One region of the Streptomyces sp. NBC_00019 genome, then DNA from elsewhere that is predicted to be linked to it. Evidence: riboswitches for the same ligand, from Rfam matches in the RefSeq annotation. Region 1 holds a riboswitch; each other region holds the start of a gene.

Region 1 (7,019 bases):
TACGGGAGTTGCTCGCGCATCACGAGGAACGCCTCACCGACCTGCTGACGCTGCTGGTCGAACCCCTCACCCCGTGGCAGCTCGCCGAGCGCATGGAGTGGAACCGTCCGTGGGACCAAATCCCCTACGGATCACGGACCATCGCGGTCTCGGAGGCCGAGGCGCATCTGCGGCGGCTGGTGAAGCTGGGGCGGGCGGAGGCCGTGGCCGGGAGTGAGCCGGTGACCTACGTCGCGGTGTGAATCGGGTCGCGGGTCATGATCCGCCCCTGGTACCACTGGTCCATGGACCCTCTGGAGCAACTCCTCGCCGAGCGCGCCTGCGAGCGGCTCATCCTCGACTTCGTCCGCCGGCTCGACATCGGGGACCCGGGCTCCGTGGCCGAGCTGTTCACCGAGGACGGCAGCTGGGAGTGGCCCTCGCCGGGCGACGGGCGGCGGTTCGACGGGCGCGAGGCGCTGCGGGAGTACTTCGGGTCCCGGCCCGAGGACCGGTTGTCGCGGCGGGTGATGTCCAACGTCCTGGTCACGGTGGCCTCCCCGGACACGGCGACGGCGACCTCGTACTTCACCACGTACCGGGTCGACGGGTTCCACGGCGGGATCGTGCCGCCGGGGGCGCCGGTCCAGGTCGGGCACTACGAGGACACGTTCCGGCGTTCGGACGGCGGGAGTTGGCTACTGGCGTCACGGGCGTTGCATCTGCCGTTCGGGGGGCCGACGCCTCAGCTGAGCGCGTAGTCGAGGCCTTCGTCGTACGGCATCGCCATGCCCTGCGCGTACGCCTCCTCGTAGGCCTGGTCGCCGAGGCGGTCGCGGAGGAGGCGTTCACGGGCCTCGCGGGCGGCGATGAGGTGGGGCGAGTTCACCTGGGCGCGCCCGACGCGTTCCCAGAGGCGCCGGCTGATGCCCTCCAGGCCGGCGGCGCGTCGGCTGTCGCCGCCCGCGACCACGGCGGCGACCAGCCAGTCGAAGGTGAGGGCCGTGCCCACGGTGTTGTGCGTCAGCCGGCTACCGACCACCCCGGCCCGGGCGTTGGCCTGTGCCGTCTCGACATCCCCGCGCGCCAAGTCGGTCTGGGCGATGAGACCGTCGATGACGGGCCTCCCCCACTGCTCTCCACACCGAACGCTGTCCGCACGGGCCTGCTCGGCCACCTCGCGCGCCTCGTCGATCGCGCCGTTCAGCAAGTGCGCGAAGCACAGCGCGATACGGACCTGGAGCTGTGCCGACCCCTGCCAGTCCGCCCCGAGCGGCAGACGAGGGGCGGCCGACAGCAGGTCGATCGCCTCGGCCGTGCGGCCGGTGAGGACCGCCGTGCTGCCGGTGACGTAGGCCGTGGCCGCGATCATGGTGAGATCGCCCTGCTCCCGCGCCGCGTCGGCGCAGCGCCTCGCCCACCGGCACGCGGGGTCCAGGTCGCCCTGGTTGATCGCCACCGCCGAGCGCGACCACAGTGCCCGCACGAGGTCCGCTCCGGGTTCATGCTCGGCGGCGAGCACCAGGTCGAGGCAGCGGGCGGCGTCGCGCATCATGCCGCAGTGCCGCCACAGGAACCCGATGGTTCCGGCCATCTCCAGCGCGGCGCGGCTGGCGGGTTCGTCCAGTGCGCGGTCCATGGCGGCCCGCAGGTTGGCGTGCTCGGCGAGGAGCCGCTCGCACCAGGCCACCTGACGGCTGGTGTTCCAGTCGGCGCACGCCTCCCGGGCGAACCGCCGGTAGTGGTCCCGGTGCCGCAGTCGTACGGCGTCCCCCTCGGCCAACTCCCGTAGCCAGTCGGCGCCGTACTCACGCACCGTGTCGAGGAGCCGAAAGCGGTCCAGGTCCGTCGGATGGCGCAGCACGATCGACTGCCGGACCAGGTGCATCAACACGTCCGCGACCCGGTCGGCCCGCAGCGGGCCGCCCGCGCAGACCCAGGTCGCGGCACCGACGGTGAACGTGTCCGCGAACACCGACAGCCGTGCCCACAGCAGGCGCTCCAGCGGGGCGCACAGCTCGTGGCTCCAGCCGATCGTGGTCCGCAGCGTCCAGTGGCGGGGCGGACCGTCCACACTCCGTTCGTCCCGGGTGAGCACGTCGAAGCGGGAGCGCAGCCGGTCGGAGAGCAGCTCATGGAGCTTGTCCAACGAGTACAGCGCCAGCCGGGCGACGGCCAGTTCGATGGCGAGCGGAATGCCGTCGAGGCTGCGGCAGATGTCGGCCACCTGCCGCCGTGCGGTGGCGTCGAGGACGAGGCCCGCGCGCTGGACGAACAGGGTCTCGGCGTCCGTCACCCGCAGCGGGTCGACCTCCAGCGTCCGCTCCCCCGGCAGGTCCAGCGGCTCACGGCTGGTGACGAGGATGTGCAGCCCGGCTGCGCCGGCGAGCAGGTCCGCCACCAGGGCCGCACAGTCCGTCAGCAGGTGCTCGCAGGTGTCGAGGATCAGCAGCAGCCGCTTGTCCGACATCCAGTCGCCGAGAGCTTCGGCCACCGACCCGGCCGACTGGTCGGACAGCCGCACCGCCTCCATGACCGCGAGCGGCACCTGGCCCGCCGCCCGCACCGGCGACAGCTCCACCAGCCACACCCCGTCGGGATACACCGCCCCCACCCGCTCCGCCGCCCGCAGCGCCAACCGCGTCTTGCCCACCCCTCCCACACCGACGAGGGTCACCAGGCGAGTGCCGCCACCGGGCTCCAACTTCTCCGCGAGCCAGCCGAGTTCGTCCTGCCGTCCGACGAAGCCGCGGGGATCGGGCGGCAGGTTCCCGAGGAGAGTCTTCTCGCTGGGCACGGGCAACAGTCTGACCGTGGCGCCCACGCGCCCACGCCGTCCGACCGAACCGGACGGCGTGATCACCTGAAGTGGCCGTGTCGCGCCACTTCACGAACGAACCCGATCAGATCAGTGACCGGATCAAGTCCTCCGCCTCCCCGAGGAGTTCGACCTCCCGTCGGCTCATCGTCGGATTGACCGCCCGCCGGCGCCGCGCCTCCGCCAGTCCGTCGTCGGTCAGGGACGACGCATCGGCGAGCAGCGCGGCCAGCATCGCGCGCGCCGGTTCGGCGAACGTCTCGTCCCCCACAGCGACTTGGGCGAGGATCACCGCCGACATGCCCCAGTCCAGCCCGGGATCGCCCTCCTCGGCGTTGGCCCAGTCGATGACGTAGGGCCCGGCGGGGGTGAGCATGACGTTGTCCGGGTGCAGGTCGAGGTGGACGACACGGCCGGGCAGGGCGTGCAACTGCCGTAGGAGACGGGCCAGTACGACCCCGGCCTCCCGCGCGTCGATCCGTCCGGCGGCGAAGGCCCCCAGCATCGTCGGCCCGTGCAGCCGCTCCATCACCAGCTCGGTGGACGAGCAGTCCTCGACGCGCACCCGCGGCACCGGATACCCGTGCCCGCGCACCCGCTCCATGACGGCCGCCTCGACGAGCGCGTCGCCGTAGGCGTCCCGAGCCCGCCGCAGCACCCACGCCTCGTCGATCTCGTACACGTCCGAGGCCCGCCCCGAGCCGATCAGTCTCCCCGTGATGATCCCCATGCCGGGAACCTACCGGGCCCACAGCCACCCCTCAGGGGCTTTGCTACGGGCCGGTAGAGTGGCCGGGTCGTCATCACACCCGTACGGGGGGAAGCCGGTGCAATTCCGGCGCTGACCCGCAACCGTGAGCCGTCTCCTGCCGGGGGGCGGCGAGCCGGATCGCCCCGTGTCGGTACTTGTGACCGGCTCACGGGCACCGGCAACCGGCCGGTGCGCGGCACCGTCGAGGTATACGGAGCCGAGCCGCCGGGATGTCCCGTGCTGCCTGGCTCCCTTGCAGGGAGAGGCACCCGCCGATCATGAACGTCCGCCGCAGCGCCGCGGTCCTGGCCGCCACCGCAGTGATCGGGACGGCCGCACCGGCCGTCGCCGCGAGTCCTTCTCCGTCGCCGTCGGTGGTGATACCGGAGGGGTTGTACGGGGATGGGGATCCGACGTACGACGGGGTGTGGCGGCAGTCGCTCGCCCTGCTCGCGCAGGACACGGTGGGTGTCGTACCCACCGCCGGGGCGGTGGACTGGCTGACCGGCCAGCAGTGCGCGAACGGCGCCTTCGCCCCCTTCCGCGCCGACACCGCCAAGGCCTGTGCCCCGGGGCTCCTGGTCGACACCAACAGCACGGCCGCCGCCGTCCAGGCCCTGGCCGCGCTCGGCGGGCACGACACCGCGACGGGCAAGGCGGTCACCTGGTTGAAGTCGGTGCAGAACAAGGACGGCGGCTGGGGCTACACCCCGGGCGGGGCCAGCGACGCGAACTCCACGTCCGTGGTCATCGGCGCGCTCACGGCGGCCGGCGAGAAGCCTGCCGCTGTCGTGAAGGACGGCAAGTCCCCCTACGACGCCCTGCTGACGTTCGCCCTGCCCTGCACCGGGGACGGCGAGGGCGCCTTCGCCTACCAGCCGGACAAGAAGGGCAAGCTCGCGGCCAACGCGGACGCGACGGCGGCGGCCGTGGTGGGCGCGCTGGGCAAGGGACTGGCCGGGGCGCCCGAGAAGCCCACCGGCACCGACCTGACCTGCAAGGACGCCACCGACCCGGAGCAGGGCGCGGAGAACGGTGCCGCCTACCTCGTCAAGGCCCTGGCCAAGGACGGGCACCTCACATCGGCGCTGCCCGGCTCCGAGGACCAGCCCGACTACGGCAACACCGCCGATGCGGTCCTCGCCCTCGCGACCGTCGGACAGGGTGACAAGGCGGCCGACAGCGTGCGCTGGCTGGAGGCCAACTTCGAGCAGTGGGCCCAGCAGAGCGGTCCGGCCGCGTACGCGCAGCTGATCCTCGCCGCCGAGGCGGACGCCTTCGACGCACGGGACTTCGGCGGCCAGGACCTGGTGAAGCTGCTCAACGCGACCGGCCCCGCGCCCGAGAAGGTGCCCTCCGCCGCCGAGAGCGCGTCCCCGGGGGCGGACGACCAGGCGGCCGAGAAGGACGACGAGGGCGTCAGCGTCTGGTGGATCGTCGGGGTCGGTCTCGTCGGCGGCATCGGTGTCGGTTTCCTGATCAGCGGCCGCAAGAAGAAGCAGCAGCCGTGATCCGCCGAGCCCTCGCACCGCTGCTGGCCGCGCTGGTCCTCCTGACCGGCGCGACCCAGGCCGCCCACGCCGCCGGCTACCGCTACTGGTCCTTCTGGGACCGCACCGGTACCACCTGGACCTACGCCACCCAGGGCCCCGCCACCGCCGTCCCCGCCGACGGCGACGTGCAGGGGTTCCGATTCGCCGTCAGTGAGGACTCCGCGGACGCGACGAAGCCCCGTGGCACCGCGTCCTTCGCGACGATCTGCGCGAAGACCCCGGCGGCGGAGGGCAGGAAGCGGGTGGCGCTGGTCATCGACTTCGGTACGGCACAGGACGCGCCCTCCGGCGAGACCCCGCCCGCGACCCGCACGGCCTGCGCGGTGGTGTCGCAGGACGCGACGACGGCGGAGGCGCTGGCGACGGTGGCGAAGCCCTTGCGGTACGGCACGAACGCGCTGCTGTGCGCCATCACCGGGTATCCGGAGACGGGGTGCGGGGAGCAGGTGACGGGAGGGAAGAAGCCGACGTCCACGCAGAGGACGTCCGCGCAGAAGAAGGACTCCGCCAGCGGCCCCTCGGTGGGTCTGTTCGCGGGGGCGGCCGCCGTGGCGGCCCTGGGCGCGGCAGCGGTGTGGCAGGCGAGGCGGCGCGGGAATGCGCGCTGACCTTGCGCGGCTGCGGAACCTGCACCCCGCCGCCTGGTGGCTCTGGGCCCTCTCCCTCGGTGTCGCGGCCACCCGCACCACCAACCCCCTCCTGCACGCCCTCCTCATAGCCACGTCCGCCTACGTCGTGGTGACCTGTCGCCCCGACGCCCCCTGGTCCCGCTCCTACTCCGCCTTCGTCAAGCTCGCCCTCGCCGTCCTCCTCATCCGCCTCGTCTTCGCCGTCACCCTCGGCTCCCCCCTCCCCGGCACCCATGTGATCGTCACCCTCCCCGAACTCCCCCTCCCCGACTGGGCGCAGGGCATCCGGCTCGGCGGCAAGGTCACCGGCGAGACACTCCTCTTCGCGTTCTACGACGGGCTGAAGCTGGCCACCCTCCTCATCTGCGTGGGCGCGGCGAACGCCCTCGCCAACCCCAGCCGGCTCCTCAAGTCCCTGCCGGGCGCCCTCTACGAGATCGGCGTGGCGGTCGTCGTCGCCCTCACCTTCGCGCCTCACTTCATCGCCGACGTCCAGCGCGTGCGCGCCGCCCGCCGTCTGCGCGGCCGTCCGGACATGGGCATCCGGGGCCTGCTGCACGTGGGACTCCCGGTCCTGGAGGGCGCCCTCGAGCGCTCCGTCGCCCTCGCCGCCGCGATGGACGCGCGCGGGTACGGCCGTACCGCCGACGTCCCGCCCCGTGTCCGCCGTACGACGACCGCGCTCACCCTCGGCGGTCTGCTCGGCATCTGCGCGGGAACGTACGGCCTGCTCACCGCCGAAGGCGGCACGTACGGCATGCCCGTGCTCCTCGGCGGAGCGACCGCCGCCCTCGCGGGGCTGCGCCTCGGCGGGCGGCGCACCCCGCGCACCCGCTACCGCCCGGACCGCTGGAACGCGCGCGCGTTGCTCGTCGCCGGTTCCGGCGCGGTGGCGGCGGTGGCGCTGGTCCTCGCGGCCTCGACGGACCCCGCCCTGCACCCCGGCGTGATCCCGCCGGTCGCCCCCACCCTGCCCCTCTGGCCCGCGGCGGCGATCCTCGTCGGACTGCTCCCGGCCTTCATCGCCCCGAACGTCCCCCACGTCCCCCACGTCCCCCACAAGGAGCCATCGTGATCCGCTTCAAGGATGTCTCCGTGACGTACGACGGGGCGGCCGAACCGACCGTCCGGGGCGTGGACTTCGAGGTTCCCGAGGGTGAACTCGTCCTGCTCGTGGGGCCGTCCGGCACCGGTAAGTCGACCGTCCTCAACTCCGTCTGCGGTCTCGTCCCGCACTTCACCGGCGGCACCCTGCGCGGCCGCGTCACGGTGGCCGGCCGTGACACCCG
Region 2 (7,019 bases), 2.1 Mb from region 1:
CCTCGGCGACCTCGTGGTAGGTCTGCAGGGCTTCCGGCCAGCGTCCCAACTGGCCCAGCGCGTAGGCGACTTCGTAGCGGGTCACCAGGGTGTCGGGGTGGGCGGGTCCAAGGACGCGGGCGCGGGCCGCCGCGACGTCGCATGCCATGCGGTAGGAGTCCTCCAGGCGGCCGAGCCGGCTGAGGTTGAAGGCGAGGTTGTGGCGGCAGCGCAGGGTGTCGGGGTGGTCGGGACCCATGGTGCGCTCGCGGGCGGCGAGGACGGACGTGTAAACCTGGTGGGCGTCGAAGTGACGGCCCAACTGGCCCAGCACGTACGCCATTTCCTGACGCGCGGCGAGGGTGTCGGGGTCGTCCGGGCCGAGGGAGAGACTGCGGCTGCGGGCGACGTGTTTGTACTCGCGCAGGGCGTCGGCGGCGCGGCCGGTGCGGCTGAGGGTGAAGGCGACCTCGTAGCGGCTGGCGAGGGTGTCCGGGTGGTCGGGGCCGAGCAGGTGCTCGCGCTCGGCGGCCACCGCGCGGTGCACCTCACCGGCCTCCGACCAGCGGCCCAGCCGGCCCAGGCTGAGCCCCGCGTTGTGCCGTCCGGTCAGGGCGGTGAGGGCCTCCGGCGTCGGGGCGGCCGATTCGTCGGGGCTGGATTCCTCGACCTGCCGTCCGGTGGTGGGCCGGGGGATCCACTCGCCGGTGAGCCCCGCTCCGGCGTCCGGTGGCGTGGTGCCGAGGCCGGCGCCGGTGGCCTTGTGGCCGGTGGTCATGCCACGGGTCCAGGACGGCAGACGGGCCGCGCGGGCGGTGGGCTCGGGCCGGAGCGTCGGCTGGGGTGTCACCACGGTGGGCACGTACGCCGGTGTCGTGCGCCCCAGGCTGATGCGGCGGCCCAACTCGCGGGCGTCGTGCGGGCGTTGTTCGGGCAGCTTGGCCAGCAGGTCCAGGATGATCTTCTCGAAGTATGCGGGCACCTCCGCGCGGTGGCTGCGCGGCGGGCGGGGCGGGGTGTCGCGGTGGCCGACGAGGATCGCCCAGGCGTCGTCGAGGTCGAACGGGGGTACCCCGGTGGCGATCTCGTACAGCACGCACCCCAGTGAGTACAGGTCGCTGCGCTGGTCGACCTCGGAGCCGCCGATCTGCTCCGGCGACATGTAGTGCGGGGTGCCCATGGCGATGCCGGTGCCGGTGAGCCGGGAGGTGAAGCCGATGTCGTGGCCGAGCCGGGCGATGCCGAAGTCGCAGATCTTCACCGTGCCGTCGGTGAGCCGCATGATGTTCGCGGGCTTCAGGTCGCGGTGCACGATGCCCTGTTGGTGGGTGTAGGCGAGAGCGGCTGACACCTGGTCGGCGATCTCCACGACGTCGGCGACGGGCAGCGGGTGATGCTTGTTGTCCTCCAGGAGCTGGCTGAGGTTGCGGCCCTCCAGCAGCTCCATGACGAGGTAGAGGATTCCGTCGGACTCTCCGAAGTCATGGACGACGGTGATCCCGCGGTGCTGGAGGGCGGCGGCCACCCGGGCCTCGCGGCGGAACCGCTCGCGCAGCACCCGGGTGAAGGACTGGTCATGGGACGGACCCAGCGGTTTGAGGCACTTCACGGCGACACGACGGCCCAGCGACTCGTCGCGCGCCTGCCACACCTCGCCCATGCCGCCGCGCCCGATCAGATCGAGCAGCCGGTAGCGGCCCTGGATCAGCTTGCTGTCCCCCATCTGCTGCGATCGCCCCCGATGGTCTCGCCCCGCCCCTGGCCCGTCCAGTATGGCGAGCTATCTACCCACTTTGTATGGGACCGGGCGCGAGCCGGGGCCGAGCCGTGACATGGCCCGGAGGATGTGTTTGGGCGGGAGTTGCCAGCGAAGACGTGCGGGAACACAGCGCAAGAGGGTGCCTGTGGCACGCAACTGGCGGGTGACGGTGGCGGGTTTCGGGGCCGGCCTGCCGTACAGCTCGTGGGCGTACGGCGGCAGAGCGGCGTACGCCAGTTGTGCCACGCGCCGCCACAGCACCTCACGCGCCGGGACGAGGAGGGGATGCGTCGGCGGGCGGAGCAGGAAGTCGTCCACGGCGCGTGCCTCGGGTCCGACGGCCAGTTCGGGGCGCACCTTCTCGAAGTAGGCGTCCATCTCGGTCTGGTCGGCGGGTACGGCGTCCGGGTCGAGGCCCACCAGGCGGGCGCCGACCCGCTGTTCGGCTATGTAGCGGTCGGCCAGTTCGTCGGTGAGCCGGAATCCGGAGCGGCGCGCGACCTGCAGATAGGAGTCGACCTCGGCGCAGTGCACCCACAGCAGCAGCTCGGGTTCGTCGACGCCGTACCGCTCCCCCGTGTCCGGGTCGACGGCCGACAGCATGGTGTGGATCTTCCGGACGCGAGCACCCGCCTTCTCCGCCGCCTCGGTGGTGCCGTAGCTGATGGTGCCGACGAAGTTCGCGGTACGCATCAGCCGGCCCCAGGCGTCCTTGCGGAAGTCGGAGTTCTGCATGACCCCGCGCACCGCACGCGGGTGCAGGGCCTGGAAATAGAGCGCGCGGACACCGGCGACCCACATCATCGGGTCGCCGTGCATCTGCCAGGTCACCGACTTCGGTGTGAACAGTCCGGGATCACCCATGTCTCGAAGGCTAACGCCGTACCCTCGGCATCCCCAGACCGATCCACGAGATGATCTCCCGCTGGATCTCGTTGTTGCCGCCGCCGAAGGTGAAGATCACGGCCGAGCGGTAGCCGCGTTCCAGCTCCCCGTGGAGCACCGTGCCCGCCGAGCCCTCCTTCAGGGCGCCCGCCGCGGCGACGACCTCCATCAGCGAGGCGTAGGCGTCGCGGCGGGCCTCGGAGCCGTACACCTTGACCGCGGAGGCGTCCTGCGGGGTGAGGGTGCCGTCCTGGACCGCGCTGACCATCTGCCAGTTGAGGAGCTTGAGGGCTTCCAGCCTGGTGTGGGTCCGGGCGAGAAGGCGGCGCACCCAGGGCAGGTCGACGACGCGGCGGCCGTCGGCGAGCTTGGTCTCCGTGGCCCAGCGCTGGACGTCGTGCAGGGCGCGGATCGCCATGGTGCCGTGGGCGGCGAGGGTGACGCGTTCGTGGTTGAGCTGGTTGGTGATCAGCCGCCAGCCCTGGTTCTCGGCGCCGACGCGGCGGGTGACGGGGACGCGGATGTCCTCGTAATAGCTGGCCGTGGTGTCGTGGCCGGCGAGGGTGTTGATGACGGTGAAGGAGTAACCGGGGTCGGTGGTCGGCACCAGCAGCATGCTGATGCCCTTGTGGGGCGGGGCGGCCGGGTCGGTACGGGTCGCGAGCCATACCCAGTCGGCGGTGTCGCCGTTGGTCGTCCAGATCTTCTGACCGTTGACGACATATTCGTCGCCGTCGCGCACCGCTCGGGTCTTCAGGGACGCCAGATCCGTGCCCGCGTCGGGCTCGCTGTAGCCGATCGCGAAGTCGATCTCGCCGGAGAGGATCTTGGGCAGGAAGTACGCCTTCTGCTCGTCCGTGCCGAACTGCATGATCGTCGGTCCGACGGTGTTCAGGGCCATGAGCGGCAGCGGCACCCCGGCCTGGGCGGCTTCGTCGAAGAAGATGAACTGCTCGATCGCGCTCAGCCCGCGTCCGCCGTACTCCTTGGGCCAGCCGACGCCGAGCCAGCCGTCCGCGCCGAGCCGCCGGATGATGTCGCGGTAGTAGCGCTTCTGCTCACGCCGGTCGCCGTGGCGGGCGAGCGAGTCCTCGGGGACCAGCTCGGCGAAGTAGGCGCGCAGTTCGGTGCGCAGCCGCTGCTGCTCGGGCGTGTATTCGAGATGCACGGCGCCTCCAGGCTCCCCGGGACCGGTCCTGTCGGCGCACACGGTAGAACGTGTTCCAGAAATTGGGAATGGCGAGGGCACACGAAAGGGCCCCCGGAGTACCGGGAGCCCTTTTCGTCGGTGCGGTGGCGCCTGAACCGCTCAGTGGGCCAGGGGAGTCGGCCGCGCGGCGGCGGCCTTCTCCGTAGCCGTCCTGGGCGCCAGCAGCCGCTCCGCCAGCAGCCCGAAGACCAGCCCGAAGGAGGTCCACAGGGTCACCTGGACGGCGAGGGCGGCGAGCCGGTACTGCCACAGGAGGCCCGCCGGGAAGTGCTCCGGGACCTCGTTGAACGACGGCAGGAAGGCATACGCCAGACCGACCGCGAGGATGAAGAACGCGCCCGCCGCGAGGGTGGCGTTCCAGTTGCCCAGGCGCGGCGCGAGGCGCTTGCCCAGGATGACCGTACCGATCGCCAGCAGCACGCTGAGCACGATCATCAGGAAGAACAGCGCGGTGCGCTGGTTGAGGGTGTCGGGGTCGCCCACGGCCGGCGGGTTGGCCGGGTACTTCAGGAACGGGACGACGTAGACGCAGACCAGTCCGGCCGCAGCCAGGAGCAGCGCGCTCGCGCGCGGCCCGAAGCGACCGATCCGGCCCAGCGCGAAGCAGTACGCGAGCGCCGCGATGCCGCCGAAGGCGACCCCGTAGACGAGGACGCCGGTGGACAGGCCCGCGGTGGACTGCAGGGTGCGGCTGACGAGTTCCTCGCCGCCGTGCTCGTGGGCGTGGGCCTCCTCGAAGGCGATGGCCTGGTCGACGCGCGGTTCACCCAGGAAGTACGCGACGACGAGAGCGGCCAGGCCCGCGGCGAGGCCCGCGATCATGCCGCGGACCAGCAGGTTTCTGACAGTTGCGGAGTTCATGCGCAGGGGGCTTCCTCGTCGCTGTCAGTGGCAGGGGAAGCCGAGCAGGTGGCGGGCGTCGTGCACCCACTCATGGACCCCCTCACCGGAGATGAGGGAGGTGGCGCCCTGTTCGGCGCCGACGAAGTAGAGCAGGACCAGCATCAGCACGCCGAAGAAGACCGCCCAGGGGGCGATGGCGCCGATCGGCAGTTTTGCGGGTACCGCGGTGGAACCGGTGGTCGGCGGGGCGACGGACTGCGCCATGGCAGGTACCTCCTGGGGGAACTCGCGTCCCATGTCAGTGGTGCACAGGACGACGGGGCGGGTCTGACTCACCCGGCCCGCACCCGAAGGGCGTTCCCGGCATACAGTGGCGCGACCGTGCCGGAATCCCACCGGCTTCCACCGAACCGTCGTCGATATCGACGAGAAGGTACCGCGTGGGAGAGGTGCGGCCAAGAGCGCACGGGAGCACCCCGAGCGCCCGCCCAGGGCCGTTCGGCCCGTCAAGTACCGATCTTGGAGGGGCTGTTGAGCGGGGGAACGGGCGTATGACGAGCCGAGTGACGTTGATCTCACCGGCGATCACCAAGGCGCTCCGGGAAGCCAGATTCGATGACGGCTGCGCTCTCGACGCGTCCGGCCGCCGCCTCGCCCAGGCCGCCGCGGGCTCGCTCCCGGGGGCGGAACGGGTCGCCTGCTCCCCCACCGTGCGCTGCCGCGAGACGGCCGCCGCGCTCGGACTCGACGCCACGGACGCCGTGTTGCTGGCGGCTCTGGACGCCGGACGGTGGCGCGGCTCGACGTTGGCCGAGGTGAGCGCCGAGGAGCCGGAAGCTCTGGCGCGTTGGCTGTCCGACCCCGAGGCCGCGCCGCACGGCGGCGAATCGGTGCGCGCGGTGTGCGAAAGGGTCGGCTCGTGGCTGGACACGACGGCCCGACAGGAGGGGCGCACCGTCGCCGTGGCCGAGCCCGAGATCGTGCGCGCGGCGGTCGTCCGGGCGCTCGGCGCACCGGAGTCGGCGTTCTGGCGTACGGATGTCCCGCCGCTGACGGCGGTCGAGCTCAGCGGCAGGGCAGGGCGCTGGAACGTACGCCTGGGACACACCCTCGGCTGAGGCTGAGGCCGCGGCTGAACCTGGTCAGTGCAGTGTGACCATGAAGTCCGTGCAGGCCTGTGCGCACGTCCGGCAGGCCTTCGCGCCCTCTTCGCCGCCCGGCAGTCCTTCGAAGGCGTGCGCGGTCTCCAGGCACACGGTCCGGCACCACTCCAGTTGGACGCGGATGCCGTTCTCGTCCAAACGGTTCTGCTCGGACAGCAGCCGGCAGGTCGCGTCGCAGACCTCCGCGCACATGATGCCCTTGCGTCGTACGAGTTCCTGTTGCTCGGTCCCGTCCGGATCCACGAGGCTCGCCCGCAGCGCGCACGCCCGGGCGCACTCGGTGCACGCCTGCGCACACGCGAAGCGGTCCTCCAGGAATCGGAAGAGCTCCTGCTGCGTCGTCGTCGTTGTCACACCGCGCGGGTAGCCGCGGTGGATCGTGTCAAACCCGGTGTTCCCCAGGGGTCCGGCCGATTTTTCCGTTTTGGTTCATGCGGGACGCCAGGGGTACTCGCGTGCCATGACTACTGCATGGATGGACGTGGCCGCGGGCCGCGGCGCCCTCGGCGTCGGGCTGATCGTGGCGGGTGTCGTGGTCGTGACGTTGCTGATCGGTGCCTTCTGGCTGGGTGCCCGCCTACGGCGCCGCGAGCTCCCCCCGCCGACCCCCGAGGAGCAGCCACGGCTGCCGGAGGGCGGCCCCGTCCGCGAGGTCGTGGAGAACCGGGAACCCGACGAGGTGCCCCGAAGCGATCGCCGGATGACCCCGCACCAGTCGCCCGCGTTCGGCAATTCCCCCACCCGGACCGGCCCGGAGAAGGAACGGGCCCAGTGGAGCGAGGGCAGCGGCGGTTCCTTCGGCAGCGGCGGACCCGGCGGCCGCTGACCCCCGTACCGCACGCCGTACGACGCACCCGGGACCAGCCGCCCCCGTGACCCGCGCCTTCTGAACACCGATACTGCCAGGAGCAGCCTTTCGGTCACCAGGAGGTCCTCATGAAGATGTTGATCAACGTCCCGGAGAGCGTCGTCGCGGACGCCCTGCGAGGCCTGGCGGCCGCCCATCCAGAGCTCACCGTCGATGTCGAGAACCGCGTGATCGTACGGCGGGACGCCCCGGTGGCCGGCAAGGTCGGGCTGATCTCCGGCGGCGGCTCCGGGCACGAGCCGCTGCACGGTGGTTTCGTGGGCCCCGGCATGCTGTCGGCGGCGTGCCCCGGTGAGGTGTTCACGTCCCCGG
Region 3 (7,019 bases), 690 kb from region 1:
TCACGGGCCAGTGGGAGGGCGATTCGGAGTGACGCGGGACAGTTCGCCACCGCCGGGCCCGGTCCTTGCCCGGACGGCCGGGCGCCCACGGACCCGCGTCACCTGCGCTGCCCGTACCCCCGTAGCCGCTCCCCCGCCTCCGCCACCTGTTCCTGCGACAGCAGGGCCGGGGTCAGACCCGGCACGGAGGACGCCGTCAGCCACAGGCGGCACATCCACTCGAGCTGGGCGGTGCGGTCGTAGGCCTGGTCGAGGGTGGTGCCGTAGGCGATCGTGCCGTGGTTGCGCAGGAGGCAGCCGGTGCGGTCGGCGAGGGCGTGGAGCATGTTCTCGGCCAACTCCTGGGTGCCGTACGTCGCATACGGGGCAACCCGGACGGCGCCGCCGAGCGCGCCGGACATGTAGTGGATCGCCGGGAGCTCCGGGACGAGCGTCGAGACGGCCGTCGCGTGGACGGCGTGGGTGTGGACGACGGCGCCGGCGTCGGTGGTGCGGTAGATCGCGAGGTGCATGGGGAGTTCGCTCGTCGGGACGAGCGAGCCCAGGACCCGGCGGCCGTCGAGGTCGACGCCGGTCACGTCGTCCGGTGTCAGCCGGTCGTACGGCACTCCCGAGGGCGTGACCAGCACGGTGTCGCCGACGCGTACGGAGACGTTGCCGGAGGTGCCGACGACGAGTCCCTCGGAGACGGTGCGGCGGGCGGTCGCGACCAGTTCCTCCCAGGCGGGCACCTCCTCTGCGCGCACACTCCGCTTCCACGGCTCCGGCACATCCCGTGCGCCTTCTCCGGCACCCCGTCCGTCCCGCTGGTCGCGTCGCTGCTCAGCCATGCCGCGATCCTGTCAGGTGGGGCCGCCGAACGCGGCCGGGCGGGGGCACTTTAGGGCGGAGGCCAGGCGTCCGGAAGGTCGCAAATGCGGACACTTCCCCCTCGGCTGCGGCTTGGCCGTAGAGCGCCGGACATGCGCGGATCTTCCAGTAATCTCTGCCTGTTTTGTCGTGCACGCCGCCATTCCGGGGGGAAATATGGCCCGTGATCGCAAACCTTCCCGTCACCGCGGCCGCGTCCTTGCCGCGTCCGTGGCAGCGCTCACCCTCGCGGGGACCGCGCTGGCCGAGTTTCCGGCTTCGGCGGCCGGTAAACCCAAGGGGCACGACGTCTCTTCGCATCAGAAGAACGTCGACTGGCAGAAGGCGAAGTCCAAGGGGGCGAAGTTCGTCTACGTCAAGGCGACCGAGTCCCACACCTACCGCAACCCGCACTTCAACCAGCAGTACAACGGCGCGCGCAACGCGGGCCTGATCCGCGGGGCCTACCACTTCGCCCTGCCGAACAAGTCGTCGGGCAAGGCACAGGCGGCGCACTTCGTACGCAACGGCGGCGGCTGGAGCGCGGACGGCTGGACGCTGCCGCCGGCGCTCGACATCGAGTACAACCCGTACGACAGCAAGCACAAGTGCTACGGCCTGAAGAAGGCCAGGATGGTCAGCTGGATCAAGTCCTTCAGCAACGAGGTGAAGCGGCTGACCGGGCGCCGCCCGGTGATCTACACGACCGCCCACTGGTGGAACACCTGCACCGGCGGCAGCGGCGCCTTCGCCTCGAACCACGCGCTGTGGGTGGCCCGCTACAACTCGGCGGACGCCGGGGCGCTGCCGACCGGATGGGGGTACTGGACCATCTGGCAGTACGACAACAGCGGCAGCCTGCCGGGTGATCAGAATCTCTTCAACGGGTCCCTGGCACAGCTGAAGAAGTTCGCCCGGGGCTCGTAACCGTGCGGCGGTTGGGCCGCGCTGGAGGATCGGAGGGGAATCCCTCGGTTCCAGACACCGTGCGGCCCGCCTCAGTTCATCTTCCGTTCACCCTGGTTACCTACGTTCGACCAGCCAATGACGCTCGAACGATTGCCTGGGTAAATGGAAAACTTCTCGCTGATCCTCGCGATTGTGGTAGTAACCGCACTTGCGTTCGATTTCACGAACGGTTTTCACGACACCGCCAACGCGATGGCCACGACCATCTCGACCGGTGCACTCAAGCCCAAGGTCGCGGTGGCCATGTCCGCCGTGCTGAACCTTGTGGGCGCATTTCTCTCCGTGGAGGTCGCCAACACGATCTCCAAGGGTCTCGTCGACGAGAGCGGCATACGTCCCGAGGTCATCTTCGCCGCCCTGGTCGGCGCGATCCTCTGGAACCTGCTGACCTGGCTGGTCGGGCTCCCCTCCAGCTCCTCGCACGCCCTCATGGGCGGTCTGATCGGCGCCACCATCGCCTCGGCGGGCATGGGCGCGGTCCACGGTGACGTCCTGATCACCAAGGTCCTGATCCCGGCGATCGCGGCGCCCATCGTCGCGGGCCTCGCCGCGATGCTCGCGACCCGCCTCTCCTACTCCATGAGCAAGAAGGCCGACGGCAGGGCCGCCGCGAAGGGCTTCCGCGCCGGCCAGATCGCCTCGGCGGGCCTGGTCTCGCTGGCCCACGGCACGAACGACGCGCAGAAGACGATGGGCATCATCACCCTCGCCCTGGTCGCCGGCGGCGCCGTCGCTCCCGACTCCGACCCGCCCACCTGGGTCATCCTCTCCGCGGGTCTCGCCATCGCGCTCGGCACCTACCTCGGCGGCTGGCGCATCATCCGCACGATGGGCAAGGGCCTGACCGACCTCCAGCCGCAGCAGGGCTTCGCCGCCCAGACCAGCGCGGCCACGGTCATCCTGGCCTCCTCGCACCTCGGTTTCTCCCTCTCCACCACGCACTCGGTCTCGGGTGCGGTGATGGGCGCGGGCCTCGGCCGCAAGGGCGGCGTCGTCCGCTGGTCCACGGCGACGCGGATGTTCGTGGCGTGGGGCCTGACCCTGCCGGCCGCGGCCCTGGTGGGCGCACTGGCGGAGTGGGTCACCGGCCTCGGCGACTGGGGCACGGCGGTCGTGGCGGTCTTCCTCATCGCCTCCAGCGCGGCGATCTGGAAGCTCTCGCGACGCGAGGTCATCGACCACACGAACGTCAACGACAGCGACGAGGAGCCAGCCGGCGTGGTGACGACGGCGATCGCCGCGGTCACCCCTCCCCCGGCGGGCACGGTGACCGAGGACCTCACGGCCACGATCCCGGCCCCGACCGCAGCCCCGGAGCCCGCCGCTCCGCCGGCCGCCGTCTGAGCCCGCCGCACCCAGGAACGAAGGAATCACCGACATGAAGATCGACTGGGAAGCGCTGGGCTCCGTCTTCGGCGTCAGCCTCGTGGTCACCGTGGCCCTCGTGGCCCTGTTCACCCTCGGCATCATGGGCCTCTCCCGCCAGGAACGGGCCACCGCACAGGGCGGATCCGCGGCTCTCGCGGTCACCGGCGCGTACGCCTGCTTCGCGGCCTGCGCGGCGGCGGTGACGTACGGGATCTATCTGATCGTCGCCTGACGCGACGAGCGAACACCCCGTGGGGTGCGGGACGGTTCTCCGTCCCGCACCCCACGTTTTTGTCACGTCCGCAACCCCCCGTATGTGGGCCTCAGCACACTCTCCCGTCCCAGGTCAACGGCAAGTTGACGGCCCTTCCGGGCCCATGGTGGACTGCCGGAGCCATGTACGACGGCAGAAGAGGAAGCCGGTGGAAGTCCGGCGCGGTCCCGCCACTGTCACCGGGGTAGGTAGCCCCGGGAGCCAGGAACTCTCGTCGTCGGTCTCGTCGAACCAGGGCGTGGACACCCTGAGTGAGGACATATCGCCATGCTCGCCTGCCGTTTGAGATACCGCACCAGGTCACTGCCCGACGCCACGGCCGGCTGAGCCGATGCGTGCCGATCGCGTCTTCGCGTACGGCGCCGCCACCGGACTTCTCGGTGACCTGCTGCTCGGTGATCCACGCCGGGGGCATCCGGTCGCCGTGTTCGGGCGGGCCGCGGGTGCCGTGGAGCGGGTGTTGTGGCGGGACCACCGGGGTTGGGGGGCCTTGCACACCGCGGTGTGCGCCGGGGGCGCCGTCGTGCTCGGTGCCGTGGCGCAGAAAGCCGTACGTCCCTCCCCCGTCGCCTCCGTCGCGCTGACCGGTATCGCCACCTGGGCCGTCGTGGGCGGCACCTCGCTCGTGCGCGAGGCACGAACCATCGGGCGTGCCCTGGAAGTCGGGGACGTCGAGGCGGCGCGGGAGCGGCTCCCTCATCTGTGCGGGCGGGATCCGCAGGCCCTGGACGCCGACGGGATCGCCCGGGCCGTGGTCGAGTCCGTTGCCGAGAACACCTCCGACGCCGTCGTGGGGGCCCTGGTGTGGGGAGCCGTCGGTGGCGTGCCCGGGCTGCTCGGGTTCCGCGCCGTCAACACCCTTGACGCCATGGTCGGGCACAAGTCGCCGCGTCATCGGCGGTACGGCTGGGCCTCGGCCCGGCTCGACGACGTCGCCGGGTGGCCGGGGGCCCGGCTGACCGCCGTACTGGCCGCTGTCGCCGGGAGCGATCCGCGGGGGGCCGTACGAGCCTGGCGTGCCGACGCCGGCGAGCATCCGAGCCCCAACGCCGGGCCCGTGGAGGCCTCGTTCGCCGGGGCCCTGGGCGTGCGGCTCGGCGGGACCTTGTCGTATGCGGGGCGCGTCGAGCACCGGCCCGTGCTGAACCAGGAGGGGCGTTCCGTGGAGGTCCACGACATCGAGCGGGCCGTACGGCTGTCCCGTCGCGTCGGTCTGCTCGCGCTCGGCGTCAGTGTCGCCGCGCGGGTCGCTCTCAAGGCGCGTGCCTCATGACCGGCGGTGGGCTTCTCGTCGCCGGTACCACCTCCGACGCGGGCAAGAGTGTCGTCACCGCCGGAATCTGCCGGTGGCTGGTACGGCAGGGGGTCAAGGTCGCGCCCTTCAAGGCGCAGAACATGTCCCTCAATTCGTTCGTGACCCGCGAGGGTGCCGAGATCGGGCGGGCTCAGGCCATGCAGGCCCAGGCCTGCCGCGTCGAGCCGACCGCGCTCATGAATCCCGTGCTGCTGAAGCCGGGTGGTGAGCAGAGCAGTCAGGTCGTACTGCTCGGCAAGCCCGTCGGTGAGCTCAGTGCGCGCGGGTATCACGGGGGACGCCAGCAGCAGTTGCTCGGCACCGTGCTGGACTGTCTCGCCGAACTGCGGGGCACGTATGACGCGGTGATCTGCGAGGGGGCCGGCAGTCCCGCCGAGATCAATCTGCGGCGGACCGACATCGTCAACATGGGCATCGCCAGGAACGCCCAACTCCCTGTCCTCGTCGTCGGCGACATCGACCGCGGTGGCGTCTTCGCCTCCTTCTTCGGGACCGTCGCGTTGCTCTCGCCGCAGGACCAGGCCCTCGTCGCCGGGTTCCTCGTGAACAAGTTCCGCGGGGACGTCAGCCTCCTGGAGCCCGGGCTCGACATGCTCCACGGCCTCACCGGCCGGCACACGTACGGTGTGCTGCCCTTCCGGCACGGGCTCGGCATCGACGAGGAGGACGGGCTCCGGGTCTCCCTGCGGGGGACCGTACGGGAGTCGAACACGGCCCCGCCCGTCGGCGAGGACGTGCTGCGGGTCGCCGTCTGCGCGATTCCGCTCATGTCCAACTTCACCGATGTCGACGCCCTCGCCGCCGAACCGGGCGTCGTCGTGCGGTTCGTGGACCGGCCGGAGGAACTGGCCGACGCCGACCTCGTGGTGATCCCGGGGACCCGGGGCACGGTCCGGGCGCTGGAGTGGCTGCGGGAGCGGGGACTTGCGCAGGCCATCGAGCGCAGGGTCGCCGAGCAGCGGCCCGTCCTCGGCATCTGCGGTGGCTTCCAGGTCCTCGGTGAACACATCGAGGACGAGGTCGAGAGCCGGCGGGGTCATGTCGAGGGGCTCGGCGTGCTGCCCGTGCGGGTGCGGTTCGCCCGCGACAAGACCCTCACCCGGCCGGAAGGCGAAGCCCTCGGCGAGCACGTCGCCGGGTACGAGATCCATCACGGGGTCGCCGACGTCAGCGGCGGAGAAGCGTTCATCTCTGATGACAAGGGACACAGCCTGGACGGCTGCCGGGTCGGCCAGACCTGGGGCACCCACTGGCACGGCTCGCTGGAGTCGGACGGATTCCGACGGGCCTTCCTGCGCGAGGTGGCGGCCGCCGCGGGCCGCCGTTTCGTACCGGCCCCTGACACGTCGTTCGCCGCGCTGCGCGAGGAGCAGCTCGACCGGCTCGGCGATCTCATCGAACAGCACGCGGACACGGACGCGCTGTGGCGGCTCATCGAGTCCGGCGCGCCGCAAGGACTGCCTTTCATTCCACCGGGAGCGCCTGCATGAGCACTGTGTTGTTGTTGTCGACCGCCGACACGGACCTGCTGGCGGCCCGCGCCGCTTCCGGTGCCGACTACCGGATCGGCAACCCGACCCGCGTGGACGTCGCGGAGGAGCTGCCCGCGCTCGTCGAGGGCGCCGACATCGCCGTCGTACGACTGCTCGGCGGCAAGCGTGCCTGGGAGGACGGGCTGGCCGCGCTGAAGACCGCCGGAATCCCGACCGTGCTGCTGGGCGGAGAGACCGTTCCGGACGCCGAGTTGATGGCCGAGTCGTCGGTGCCCGCCGGTGTCGTGGCCGAGGCGCTCCGGTACCTCGTCGAGGGCGGGCCCGCCAACCTGACCGAGCTGGCCCGGTTCCTCTCCGACACCGTGCTGCTGACCGGTGAGGGGTTCGTCGAGCCGCAGAAGATGCCGGAGTACGGCGTCCATGGCGAGCGGCCCTATGTGGAAGGCCGACCTACCATCGGCGTGCTCTTCTACCGGGCCCATGAACTCAGCGGCAACACCGCCTTCGTGGACACCCTCTGCGACGCCATCGAGGCACGCGACGCCAATGCTCTTCCCGTGTACTGCGGTTCACTGCGCGGGGCCGACGCGGAGTTCTATGAACTGCTGACCAAGGCCGACGCCCTCGTCGCCACCGTCCTCGCCGCCGGCGGCACCCACGCCTCGCAGGCCTCTGCCGGCGGTGACGAGGAGGCCTGGGACATCGGGGCGCTGGCCGACCTGAACGTGCCGGTGCTGCAAGGACTCTGCCT
Region 4 (7,019 bases), 6.1 Mb from region 1:
GGTGGCCCAGGTCAGATAGGTCGGCCGGTCGGCGGCCCGCAGTGGCAGGGTCTCGCGCAACGCCGGCTCGTCGACCTGGATGACCGAAGTGCCGGACGACTCGAGGTCGTTCACCTCGTCGCGCAGGGCGAGGGCGACCTGGCGGGCGGTCTCGTCGAGGGGCTGGTCGTCGCGGACGAACGACCAGGCGAGCATGGTGACCGGACCGGTGAGCATGCCCTTGACCGGGCGGTCGGTGAGGGATTGGGCGTACGCCGTCCAGCGCACCGTCATGGGTTCGGGGCGCGAGATGTCGCCGGCGAGGATCGGTGGCCGGACGTACCGGGTGCCGTAGGACTGGACCCAGCCGTGCCGGGTGGCGAGGTAGCCGGTGAGCTGTTCGGCGAAGTACTGGACCATGTCGTTGCGTTCGGGCTCGCCGTGCACGAGGACGTCGATGCCGGTCTTCTCCTGGAAGGAGATCACCTCGCGGATCTCTGCCTCGATGCGCTGGTCGTACGCCGCCGTGTCGATGCGTCCGGCCTTCAAGTCGGCGCGTGCCGTGCGCAGTTCGCCGGTCTGGGGGAAGGAGCCGATGGTCGTCGTGGGCAGCGGCGGGAGCTTCAGGTGGGCGCGCTGGGCCAGGACACGCTCGGCGTACGGGCGTGAGCGGCGGGCGTCGGCATCGGTGACGGCGGCCGTCCGGGTGCGCACGGCGTCGTCGTGGGTGATGGGGGAGGCCGCGCGGGAGGCCAGGTCCGCGCGGTTCGCGGCGAGTTCGGCGGCGATGGTGTCGGTGCCGCGGGCCAAGCCGTGTGCCAGGGTGACGATCTCGGACGTCTTCTGCCGGGCGAAGGCGAGCCAGCGGGCGATCTGCGGGGCGATGTCGCGTTCGGCCGTGACGTCGAGCGGGACGTGGAGCAGGGAGCAGGAAGCCGCCACGTCGACCCGGTCGGCGAGGCCGAGCAGGGTGCCCAGCGTGGACAGTGACTTCTCCAGATCGTTGATCCAGATGTTGCGCCCGTCGACCACCCCGGCCACCAGCCGCTTGCCCGGCAGTCCGCCCACGGCGGCGAGGTCGTCGAGGTTGGCGGCGGCCGGGCCGGTGAAGTCCAGGGCGAGCCCGTCGACGGGTGCCTTGGCCAGCACGGGCAGGGCCTGTCCGAGGCGGTCGAAGTACGAGGCCACGAGCAGCTTCGGCCGGTCGGCCGGAGCGGCGAGTTCACGGTAGGCGCGGGCGGCGGCGTTGAGTTCCGCCGGGGTGCGGTCCTGGACGAGCGCGGGCTCGTCCAGCTGTACCCACGCGGCGCCGGCGGCCCGTAGATCCGACAGGACGTCGGCGTACACGGGCAGCAGCCGGTCCAGCAGCGTCAGCGGGTCGAAGTCGGCGGAGACTCCGGGGGCGGGCTTGGCCAGCAGCAGATAGGTGACCGGGCCGACCAGGACCGGCCGGGCGGCCAGACCGAGCGCGAGGGCTTCCCGTACCTCGGCGACCTGCTTCGAGGCATCCGCGGCGAAGACGGTGTCCGGCCCCAACTCGGGGACTAGGTAGTGGTAGTTGGTGTCGAACCACTTCGTCATCTCCAGCGGCGCGGTGTCCCGGCCGCCGCGGGCCATGGCGAAGTAGCCGTCCAGTGCGTCCGCCGCGACGGCGTCGCGGTGGCGGGTGGGGATGGCGCCGACCATGACGGTGGTGTCCAGGACGTGGTCGTAGTACGAGAAGGTGCCGGTCGGCACCTCGTGGAGGCCGGCGTCGGCCAGCTCTCGCCAGTTCGAACGGCGCAGGTCGGTGGCGGTCCGGTGGAGCGCGTCGGCGGTGACGCGGCCCTTCCAGTAGCCCTCGATCGCCTTTTTCAGGTCCCGGTTCGGGCCTTGGCGCGGGTAGCCGTACACGGTGGCGTGCGCTGCCGCGGCTGCGGACTCGGTGGTCACGGAACTCTCCTTCGCGAGCTGTTCTCGTAGCACGACCCCGGCGACGGGGGAGAACGCGAAGGGCATACGGCACTCCGGGCGATGGCACGAAAAGCCGTGCCCGCCTTGAGTGTTCGCCGACCCGCCCACGAGGTCACCGGGATCTCCGTGTACGAGTCGGTCGTACACGGGCAGTGGCAGGTCTTCGGACTCGCGGGCACACCTCGTGACGTACGAGGCACCTAGTGGCCGTCGCTTCCCAGACCCGCTTGCCGGGTCCAGTGCGTGTGACGGCGGTCGTTCCCGCTCACCGCTGCGGGGCAGTCCCGGATTCCCACCGGGTTCCCTCTTACGACGCGCCTGCCTGGCGGACAGGGCGAACCAGCTGCGTGCTCAGCCTATACACGAAGACGGGGGCGCCGCCGGTGAGTTCACCGGCGGCGCCCCCGTCTCCGATTCAGGAGATGCGGTGCACGAGCTGGGTCGTGAGCTCGTACCGGGCCCCTACGACGGCCAGTTCACCGGCGGCCACCTTCGCGGCGAGGTCGGGCTCCTCGGCGATGCGGGAGCGGACGGCCCGGACGTTGGCGTCGATGGTCGCGTCGACGCGGGCGTCGCCGTCCTTGGTGCGGTCTATGTTCGGTCGTATCTGGTCGGCCAGGTACTGGATGTGGGCCGGCAGCTGCGCACCGGAGATGTCGGTCTCGACGGCGGCCTTCACGGCGCCGCAGGACTGGTGCCCCAGGACCAGCACCAGCGGTATGTCGAGTTCGAGGACTCCGTACGCGACACTGCCGAGCACGGCCTCGTCCAGCACCTCACCGCCGCTGCGCACCGTCATCAGATCGCCGAGGCCCTGGTCGAAGACGAGCTCCGGGGGCACCCGGGAGTCGATGCACCCGAGAACGAGGGCGAAGGGATGCTGACCCGTCGCCAGGGCCTGACGGACGGCGGGTGATTCGTCGGGGTGCCGCTCGCGGTAGGTGCGCCAGCGCAGATTGCCCGCCGCCAGTTCCCGCAGCGCCTGGTCGGGAGTGCCGGGTCGAGGACGCGTGCCGGGGGTGGCCGAGGCGGGGGTCGCGCCGAGCGTGAGGCCGGCGCCGAGAGCCGCGGCACCGGTGAGCCCGGCGCGCAGGAGTGCGCGGCGCCCGGCTCTGTGGGGAGTGTCTTGAGAGTTCACGGCGACGAACGTATGACCGAGTCCGGCACCGGTCCGTCGCGTTGCCAAACCATGGCGAAGCGCGGGGAAAGCGTGACGTGATCTTGGGTGGATCTTGGTCTTCCCTGGTGCCGTCCTTGGTGCGGCGGCCTCGGCAACTGCCTTGCTGTGCGCTGCATTTGAGACAACCTGGCTCGAGAGAAGGTTCAGACCTGATCCCTGGAGAGCCCTTTCCGCAGGCTGCGCGGGAGTCGTCGCGGACGCCGGAGCGTGTGAATGAGTCAGGGCGGGAATCGGCCTTGTTCGTCCCGTTGATAGTTCAACGTGGGCGCTGCGAGAATCCCCGTCCCGACCCCGTTGTGGCAATTCGCATCACGCGAATTTCTGATTCACAAATCCCCCACGAAGTCCGCACAGAGCGTGGCTCTGGCCTGCCTCCGCGCAAAGCAGCGAAGAAGGTGCATTGTGTCACGGCACTCCATGCCGTTCGGCGCGCCGCCGCCGTACTCCGAAACCCCCCACGAATCCACGGAGCGGTCATCGGTGGCGCACGATCCCGCCTACCGGACACTCCGCCGCGCCCACCGGCAGTTCGGAGTGCGGGCCACGGCCGGCGCCGTCGGCGGATTCCTGATGTACGTCCTGCTGTCCAGCTTCGTTCCCGCACTGATGAACCGCACCCTCGGCGGCCAGCTCACCCTGGGACTTACCCTGGGGCTCGGGCAGTTCGTGCTGATGGGCGTCATCGTGTGGCGCTACCTCGTGCACCACCGCACCCACGTCACACCCGTCGTCCGAGGTCTGCGCAGACTCGCCCGCCACCAGGAGGCCGCAGCGCGGGCGCGAGTGGGCGCCGCTCCCCGTGAGGGGGACCACCGCCGATGGTGACGACCGGCGCCGCGGTCGTGGACCGCTTCAGCCTGCAACTGACGCTCGTGCTCTTCCTGTCCGTGGTCGTGGTCACCCTCTTCACCGCGTTGCTGACCGCACCGCAGGGCGACGAGATCAGCGAGTTCTACCTCGGCAACCGCATGATGTCGCCGCTGCGCAACGGGCTGGCCATGTGCGGCGACTACCTGTCGGCCGCGACCCTGCTGGGCAGCACCGGGCTGGTCGCCCTGACCGGCTACGACGGACTGCTGTATCTGTGCGGCACCGCCGTCGCCTGGATGATGGTCCTGCTGCTCATCGCCGAACCCCTGCGCAACGCCGGCAGGTTCACCCTGGGCGACACCCTGGCGTACCGCCTGCCCCGCATGCAGCGACCGGTACGCCTCGCCCTGGCCGTCTGCACCCTCGCCATCGCCACCCTCTATCTGGTCGCCCAACTCGTCGGCAGCGTCGCGCTGCTGACCCAGTTCACCGGCGAGCCCAGCGCCACCACCCGCACCCTGTGCGTGGTCGTCATCGGCACCATCGTCATCGTGTACGCCGCCATCGGCGGCATGCCCGGCGCCACGTTCATCCAGGTCGTCAAGGCCGTGATGCTGATCTGCGGGGTCACCGTGACCGCCGTGATGGTGCTGCATCGCTTCGACTGGAACTTCGACGCCCTGCTGGCCGCCGCCGCGGACAACAGCGGTCAGGGCCAACGGTTCCTCGAACCCGGGCTGCGCTACGGCGGCAGCACCACCAGCAAACTGGACTTCTTCAGCCTCCAGTTGGCCATCGTGCTCGGCCTCGCCGCGCTTCCGCACGTGATGATGCGGCTCCTCGCCCCGAAGCAGGTCAGCGTTCTGCGCTCCTCGGTGGTGTGGGCCATGGGCCTGGTCAGCCTCGTCTGTCTGGCCGCGGGCATCCTCGGCCTGGGCGCCACCGCCATCGTGGGGCGCGACACCATCGCGCAGACCGACCGCAAGGGCGACGCAGCCGTCCTGCTGCTGGCCCAGGACCTCGGCGGCGGCATCCTGACCGCCCTGCTGTCCTGTCTGGCCTTCGTCACCCTCCTCGCCGTCGCCGCGGGCCTCACCCTGGCCGCGGCCTCCTCCCTCGCCCACGACCTCTACGGCGAGGTGATCCGCAAGGGCCGGGCGAAGGAGACCGAGGAACTGGCCGTGGCCCGTCTCGCGGCGGCCGTCATCGGTGTCCTCGGCATGCTGCTCGCGCTGATCTCCTGGGGCGCGAACACGGCGACACTGGCGTTCCTCGCCTTCGCGATCGCCGCCTCGGCCCTCTTGCCGACACTCGTCTACACCCTGTTCTGGCGGCGGTTCACGGCTCAGGGCGCCCTGCTCAGCCTCTGCGGCGGGCTGTTGAGCTCCGTCCTGCTCGTGGTCTTCTCGCCGGTGGTTTCCTCCACTCCCTCCTCGCTCTACCCGTCCGCCGATTTCGCCCTGTTTCCCCTGCAGAATCCCGGCATTGTCTCCATTCCGGCCGGATTCCTCCTCGGTTGGCTGGGCTCGGTGTTGAGCAGTCCGCAATCGCCCGAAAGCTACGAGGACTTCGAGGTCCGCACCCTCGTCGGAGCGGACCAGGAGTGAACTCGACGATGGCATGGGGAATTTGTGGAGCTTTTGTTCATCGTTGATCAGGGCTTGCGGCGACAACTCCCGTACAGTAACTAGGTGAATCATGAAATTGTTCAGCCGTGACACTTCGTTCCGCCGCACGGAGCGCACCGTCACGCCCCAGCCCCCCACCATGTCAACGGCTGCCGGCACCGCGCTCCTCCCGGACCCGGCGCTGGCGCCCCTGACCGGCGAATGGGTCATCGACCCCGCCCACAGCAGGATCGGCTTCTCCGTACGGCACGCGATGGTGACCACGGTCCGCGGAGCCTTCCCGGAGTACCAGAGCCGCCTGTACTTCGACGGCCGCGATCCATCCCGCTCACAGGCGGAGATCGTGCTGTCGACCGGCAGCGTCGACACCGGCGTGGAACAGCGCGACGCCCACCTCGTGGGCCGTGACTTCCTCGACGCCCGGAACCACCCGCGCATGCGCTTCGCGAGCACCGCCGTGGAGATGGTTGGCAACGATGTCTACCGCATGACCGGCGACCTCACCATCAAGGCCACCACCCGCCCCGTGGGCCTGGAGCTCACCTACATAGGCCATGTCACCGACCCCTTCGGCTACCAGCGGGCCGGTTTCGACGGCACCACCACCATCAACCGCTCCGAATGGGGCCTGAACTACAACTCCAAACTGGCCGAGGGCGGCGCCATGGTGAGCGAGAAGGTCCGCCTCCAGTTCGACATCGCGGCGATCCGCACCGCGCCTGTCGGCTGACCCGCCCCGGCTCAGCGGGGGTCGTGACCAGTACGCGCCCGCGGCCCCCGGCGTCGACACGGTCGTGGGAAGTCGTCGCTGCCGATCAGACGGAGGGTGACGTTGTCGAACAGCCGTGGCCAGAACGGGACTACCGCTGTTCCAGCCGGACGATCACGCTCTTCGACGTCGGCGTGTTGCTGATGTCCGCGACGCTGTCGAGCGGCACCAGCACATTGGTCTCCGGGTAGTACGCGGCGGCCGAACCCTGGGGAGTGGGGTAGGCGACGACACGGAAGGCGTCCGCGCGGCGCTCCGAGCCGTCGGACCAGACGCTGACCAGATCGACGAGACTGCCGTCCGGGATGTCGAGGTCGGCGAGGTCGGCGGAGTTCACGAGGACGACGCGGCGGCCGCCCTTGATGCCCCGGTAGCGGTCGTCCATCGCGTAGGGAATGGTGTTCCACTGGTCGTGCGAGCGCAGGGTCTGCAGGATCAGATGGCCCTTCGGGGCCCGGAGCATCGTGAAGTCGTTGACACTGAAGACGGCCTTCCCGCTGGGCGTCCGGAACACCTTGTCGTTGACCGGGTTGGGCAGCCGGAAACCGCCGGGGCGCCGTACCCGCTCGTCGAAGTCCTCGAAGCCTTCGACGACTCGGGAGATGCGGTCGCGGACGAGGCCGTAGTCGGCCTCGAAGTCCTCCCAGGGGATCTCCGGTGCGGAGCCCAGGACCTTGCGGGCGAGGCGGCTGATGATGGA

The links. A riboswitch is a leader RNA that binds a small molecule or an ion and turns the genes downstream of it on or off. The one in region 1 is predicted to bind cobalamin.
Region 2: linked by a shared signal. The riboswitch ahead of OHU89_RS06715 (CbtB-domain containing protein) and the one ahead of OHU89_RS16285 (prenyltransferase/squalene oxidase repeat-containing protein) in region 1 are both predicted to bind cobalamin.
Region 3: linked by a shared signal. The riboswitch ahead of OHU89_RS13100 (cobalamin biosynthesis protein) and the one ahead of OHU89_RS16285 (prenyltransferase/squalene oxidase repeat-containing protein) in region 1 are both predicted to bind cobalamin.
Region 4: linked by a shared signal. The riboswitch ahead of metE (5-methyltetrahydropteroyltriglutamate--homocysteine S-methyltransferase) and the one ahead of OHU89_RS16285 (prenyltransferase/squalene oxidase repeat-containing protein) in region 1 are both predicted to bind cobalamin.

The regions. Positions count from the first base shown of each region.
Region 1 is NZ_CP108302.1:3,414,475-3,421,493, forward strand. It holds gene OHU89_RS16265 (MBL fold metallo-hydrolase) at 1-242, shown strand, start outside; gene OHU89_RS16270 (nuclear transport factor 2 family protein) at 285-740, shown strand; gene OHU89_RS16275 (ATP-binding protein) at 725-2,776, opposite strand; gene OHU89_RS16280 (phosphotransferase) at 2,883-3,527, opposite strand; cobalamin riboswitch at 3,575-3,709, shown strand; gene OHU89_RS16285 (prenyltransferase/squalene oxidase repeat-containing protein) at 3,827-5,059, shown strand; gene OHU89_RS16290 (SCO2322 family protein) at 5,056-5,709, shown strand; gene OHU89_RS16295 (energy-coupling factor transporter transmembrane component T) at 5,699-6,805, shown strand; gene OHU89_RS16300 (ABC transporter ATP-binding protein) at 6,802-7,019, shown strand, end outside.
Region 2 is NZ_CP108302.1:1,363,790-1,370,808, forward strand. It holds gene OHU89_RS06695 (tetratricopeptide repeat protein) at 1-1,702, opposite strand, end outside; gene OHU89_RS06700 (oxygenase MpaB family protein) at 1,760-2,602, opposite strand; gene OHU89_RS06705 (acyl-CoA dehydrogenase family protein) at 2,613-3,791, opposite strand; gene OHU89_RS06710 (CbtA family protein) at 3,933-4,694, opposite strand; gene OHU89_RS06715 (CbtB-domain containing protein) at 4,719-4,940, opposite strand; cobalamin riboswitch at 4,979-5,132, opposite strand; gene OHU89_RS06720 (histidine phosphatase family protein) at 5,228-5,794, shown strand; gene OHU89_RS06725 (ferredoxin) at 5,819-6,193, opposite strand; gene OHU89_RS06730 (DUF6479 family protein) at 6,300-6,665, shown strand; gene dhaK (dihydroxyacetone kinase subunit DhaK) at 6,776-7,019, shown strand, end outside.
Region 3 is NZ_CP108302.1:2,725,646-2,732,664, forward strand. It holds gene OHU89_RS13080 (class II aldolase/adducin family protein) at 99-830, opposite strand; gene OHU89_RS13085 (lysozyme) at 1,027-1,776, shown strand; gene OHU89_RS13090 (anion permease) at 1,921-3,162, shown strand; gene OHU89_RS13095 (hypothetical protein) at 3,197-3,418, shown strand; cobalamin riboswitch at 3,550-3,692, shown strand; gene OHU89_RS13100 (cobalamin biosynthesis protein) at 3,792-4,733, shown strand; gene OHU89_RS13105 (cobyric acid synthase) at 4,730-6,265, shown strand; gene cobN (cobaltochelatase subunit CobN) at 6,262-7,019, shown strand, end outside.
Region 4 is NZ_CP108302.1:9,530,020-9,537,038, forward strand. It holds gene metE (5-methyltetrahydropteroyltriglutamate--homocysteine S-methyltransferase) at 1-1,911, opposite strand, end outside; cobalamin riboswitch at 2,069-2,291, opposite strand; gene OHU89_RS44250 (carbonic anhydrase) at 2,348-3,070, opposite strand; gene OHU89_RS44255 (DUF485 domain-containing protein) at 3,593-3,937, shown strand; gene OHU89_RS44260 (cation acetate symporter) at 3,931-5,529, shown strand; gene OHU89_RS44265 (YceI family protein) at 5,621-6,280, shown strand; gene OHU89_RS44270 (FdhF/YdeP family oxidoreductase) at 6,411-7,019, opposite strand, start outside.